2 regions of the Kocuria sp. LHG3120 genome follow, and region 2 is predicted to be linked to the other one. Evidence: predicted binding sites of a transcription regulator. Region 2 holds the regulator's gene; the other holds the start of a gene.
What was found. The regulator LexA, encoded in region 2, represses DNA repair genes until DNA is damaged. The targets are predictions, from matches to a motif close to TCGAACANNTGTTCGA.
Positions count from the first base shown of each region.

Region 1: a site for LexA is predicted at 1,352-1,367, ahead of ACP7CD_RS06580 (DNA polymerase III subunit alpha). Genes of this name have one in related genera too.

Region 1 covers NZ_JAFCWG010000002.1:560,155-562,543, forward strand. Annotated here, with positions in the region: gene ACP7CD_RS06580 (DNA polymerase III subunit alpha) at 1-1,343, opposite strand, end outside; gene ACP7CD_RS06585 (LysR family transcriptional regulator) at 1,624-2,389, shown strand, end outside.
Region 2 covers NZ_JAFCWG010000012.1:35,533-37,921, forward strand. Annotated here, with positions in the region: gene ACP7CD_RS17810 (LysM peptidoglycan-binding domain-containing protein) at 1-278, opposite strand, end outside; gene lexA (transcriptional repressor LexA) at 623-1,402, shown strand; gene ACP7CD_RS17820 (ATP-dependent DNA helicase) at 1,552-2,389, opposite strand, start outside.

The DNA.
Region 1 (2,389 bases), on a different contig from region 2:
GACTCGACATCGATGTCGATGTCCGGGAGGGTCGAGCGGTCGTTGGAGAGGAAGCGCTCGAAGAGCAGCTCGTGCTCGAGCGGGTCCACCTGGGAGACGTCGAGCAGATAGTTGACGAGCGAGGACACCCCCGAGCCGCGGGCGGCGTGGCGGACCCCCATCTGCCCGATCATCGCCGAGACCTCGGCCACGGTGAGGAAGTAGGAGGCGAAGCCGAGGTCCTCGATCACCCCCAGCTCCTGCTCCAGCCGGTCCCGCACGGCCCGTGTCATGCGGCGGCCCGGGTAGCGGCGGCCCAGCCCCGTCTCGCACCGGGCCCGCAGCTCTGCGGGCGCCGGCCGGTCCAGGCCCAGCACGGAGGCCTCGGGCACCACCGGCCGCCCCCAGCCGCAGTCGGCGACCGGGTCCAGCCGGCACCGGTCGGCCACCCGCTGGGTGCCCGCCAGCAGGGCCGCGGCCCCGGCCGCGCCGAGGTCCGCGGCCCGGGCGATCTCCGCGGCGAGCGCGCGCATCTGCCGGGCGGACTTGAGCCAGCCCTGGCCGTTGGGCTGCAGCGGCTCCGGCGCCGTCGTCCGTCGGGACGTCCCGGTCCGCCCGGTGGCCCTGCCGCCGGGGGCGTGGCCGGTGCGCGCCCCGAGGGTCTCGAGCGGGGTGAGGGCGCGGGCGGCGTCGAGGACGTCGGCGGTGGCGGCCTCGGCGGGCGTGGCGTAGCGCACCGCGTTGGTCAGTACGGGGGTCAGCCCCGCCTCGAGGGCGGCGCGCAGCATCCGGGCCGCGTGGGAGGTGCTGCACGCCGTGCCGGGGGCGGCGAGGTGCGAGACCACCTCCACGGCGAGCGCCGGTGCGGGGAGCAGGGTCCGCCACCGGGCCAGGGCGGCGCGCCCGGTGCGGTAGCGGCGGGCCGCGAGCTCCTGCCCGACGTCGGAGGAGGGCCCGAGCAGGACGGTCAGGACCGGCTCCCCGTGCCGGGGCGAGTGTGCGGCGGCCGCGATCTCGGCGGCGGTCACCCCGGGCGGGCCCGCTGCGGCGTGGGCGGTGGAGACGAGCCGGCACAGGGCGGCGTAGCCCGCACCGGCGGTGCCGCCGGCCGCCAGGACCACCACGCGGCCGAGGGCGCGCTCGCGGCCGGGGTCCAGCAGGGCGAGGTCGGCCCCCAGGACCGGGTCGATGCCGTGCTCCCGGCACGCGCCCAGGTGCTTGATCGCGCCGTAGAGCCCGTCCCGGTCGGTGCAGGCGAGCGCGTCCGCGCCGTCCGCCGCGGCGGCGGCCGCCAGGACGGCAGGTCGGCTGACCCCGAAGTGGGCGCTGAAGGCGGTGGCGACGTGCAGGTGCGGAAAGCTCACGCCCCCATTCGAATACGTGTTCGAATCTTAAGTCAATTGCAAACCGCCGGGGCCGCGAGAACTCCGGCTCCTGGGCGTCCGTGGCGGCGCACGCCGGCCCAGGAGGACGCCGGACCCGGGCGGGACACGATCCGCCCACGGCCCGCAGGGGCGCCGCGCACGGGGACGCCCTCGTTCCGGGACGGGGGATGCCGCACTTCTGTGGCATGTTGTTTCCTGCACCCACGGGCAGGACCGAGGGGCCCGCACCCCCGCCGCACGGACGCAGGAGGAGACGACGATGGACGTCCGGCAGCTCATGTACTTCCTGGCCGTGGTGGACCACGGCGGCTTCACCCGCGCCGCGGAGCAGCTGCTCATCGCCCAGCCCTCCCTGTCCCAGACGATCAAGGGCCTCGAGCGGGAACTGGGGGTGCCGCTGTTCCACCGGATCGGGCGGCGGGTGGTGCTCAGCGAGGCCGGCGAGGAGCTGGTGGGCCCGGCCCGGGTGGTGGTCCGGGACCTGGAGGCCGCCCGGTCCGCCGTCGACGACCTGCGCGGGGTGCGCAGCGGCCGCCTGGACGTGGTCGCCATGCCCTCCCCCGGCGTCGAACCGCTCACGTCGATGATCGCCGCCTACGCGCGGGCCCACCCGGCCGTGACGGTCAGCGTGGACGCGGCCTTCACCCCCGAGGAGGTGGCCGACGCGGTGCGCACCGGCCGCGCCGAGATCGGCGTCCTGGGCTCGGAGCACCCGTTCCGCTCCGCCGAGGTCGAGGTGATGCACCTGGAGCAGCAGCCCCTGGTGCTGATCGTGGCACCGCAGGCGGACACCTTCGGTGACGGGCACGCCATCCGCCGGGAGGACCTGGCCGGGCACCGGGTGGTCGTCTCCCAGCAGGGCTCGCTGATGCGGCGGCTGGTCGACGACGCCCTGGCCGGCGGGGTGCCGGTCGAGATCGCCGCCGAGGTCGCCCACCGCACCTCGGTCCTCCCGCTGGTGCTGGCAGGGGTCGGGCACGCGGTGCTGCCCTCCTCCTGGACCCCGCTGGCGCGCGCCGCAGGGC
Region 2 (2,389 bases):
GTGGTCTGCTCGGTCCCGGAGCCCGGGGCGGGCGCGCTCGTGGCCGTGGCCGTCGAGGGAACGAGGAAGATCACGGCGAGCACCACCAGGGCGGCGGAGCCGGCCAGGACGGGCAACCCCAGGAACACCAGGCGGCCGCGGCGGGTCAGGGTCAGCGGGGTGCGGGACGCGGAGCGGGCGGGACGGGCCCGCCGGAGCGCACGGCCGAGCCCCCGGGCGGATCCTGCGGACTCGCGGCGGCGGGCGACGACGGGGGTGAGGGTGGCACTGGCACTCATGACATGAACTCCTTGACGTTCCCGCACGGAGCGGGCGATCTCGAACACCGGTCCGGTCGACGACCCTCGCGGGCCTCCATTCGATCGAACATACTTTCGAATACCGATGACCCATGTCTAGCACGTGTCTGCGAATGCTGTCGACAGCGGGTCGTACATATGTTTGAACACACACGGCGTGTCGCCTAGGCTGAGGACAGGTTCGAGCCCCCGGCCGGCGCGCGCTGCGGACCCTCTGCGCCTGCCGACCGGGACCCATCGAACCACCCGGGTCCGACATCGGAACCGGGACCGCGCAGACCGGCTGCGGCACCTGCAGCCGGACGGGAAAGGACGACGCTCCCATGGCCCAGCCCCCCACCCCCGAGGAGCCCCGCGCCCGGGGCGCCCGCCCCGGGGCACGCTCGCGCAGCCGCGGGCTCACCGTGCGCCAGCGCACCATCCTCGAGGCCATCCAGCGCTCCATCGCCGAGCACGGCTATCCGCCGTCCATGCGGGAGATCGGGGACCTCGTGGGCCTGGCCTCGCTCTCCAGCGTCACCCACCAGCTCGCCCAGCTCGAGAAGCTGGGCTATCTGCGCCGCGACCCCAAGCGCCCGCGGGCCATGGAGGTGCTCACTCCCCTGCAGCTGCGCGGGACCGCCGGGGCGGAGTCCGCCGAGCCGTCGCAGGAGGCCCCGGTGGCACCGGCGGGCCGGACCGCTCGTCCGGCCGCCCAGAACGCCGTGGCCGAGCTGTCCACCTCGGCGGACGTGACGATGGTCCCCCTGGTGGGCCACATCGCCGCCGGCGGGCCGATCACGGCCGAGCAGTCCGTGGAGGACGTCCTCGCGCTGCCCCGCCAGCTGGTCGGGCACGGCGAGCTGTTCATGCTGCGCGTCAAGGGCGACTCGATGATCGACGCCGCGATCTGCGACGGCGACTGGGTGGTGGTGCGCCGGCAGAGCGCCGCCGACAACGGGGACATCGTGGCCGCCCTGCTCGACGACGAGGCCACGGTCAAGACCTTCCGCCAGCGGGACGGCCACACCTGGCTGCTGCCGCAGAACACGCGCTACGAGCCGATCCTCGGCGACCACGCCACCGTGATGGGCAAGGTCGTCTCGGTGCTGCGCAGCCTCTGAGCCGCCGCACGCCCAGGCACCCGGGCCCTCCGCCGCCGGGGGGGGCCCGTTGCCGTCCGGGCCGGCCGCCGTCCGGACACCTCCTGCTGTCCGCATCCCGTGCGGGCCCGGCGCGGTCCGGGGAGACCCCGGGCGTCCGCCGGACGTGCTCAGCCCACGGAGAGCCGCTGCAGGGCGCCGAGCACCACCTGGCGGTCCGTGGTGGTCCACAGCGGCGGCAGGGACCCGCGGAGGAAGCCGCCGTAGCGGGCGGTCGCGATCCGGGAGTCCAGGATCGCCACGACGCCCCGGTCCCCGCCCGCGCGGATGAGCCGCCCGGCCCCCTGGGCGAGCCGCACGGCCGCGTGCGTCGCGGACACGGACATGAACCCGTTGCCGCCGGCCCGTTCCGCGGCGCGGCTGCGGGCGCTCGCCAGCGGGTCGTCCGGGCGCGGGAAGGGGATCCGGTCGATCATCACGAGCCGGCACGAGGCCCCCGGGACGTCGACGCCCTGCCACAGGCTCATCGTGCCGAACAGGCTCGTGGACGGGTCGTCGGTGAACTCCTGGACGAGTCCCGCGAGCGAGGACTCCCCCTGGCACAGGATCGGCAGGTCGGTGCGCCCGCGGAGCGCCTCGGCCGCCTCCTCCGCCGCCCGGCGGGAGGAGAAGAGCCCGAGGGCCCCGCCCCTGGAGGCCTCCATCAGGGCCAGCATCTCGTCCAGCTGGGCCTCCGTGAGCCGGCGGCCGGGCTTCTCCAGGTGCTTGGCGAGGTAGAGGATGCCCTGCTTCGGGTAGTCGAACGGGCTGCCGACGTCCACGCCCTCCCAGCGCGGGGCGCCCTCGCCCCGCAGGCCGAGGGCGCCGGCGGCGGAGTCGAAGGACGAGCCGACGGACAGGGTGGCGGAGGTGAGGACCACGGTGCGCCCGTCGAAGAGCCCCTCCCGCAGGGTGCCGGCCACGCTGAGCGGGGCCACGTGCAGGGTCGCCGGGTCGGTGTCCTCCGCG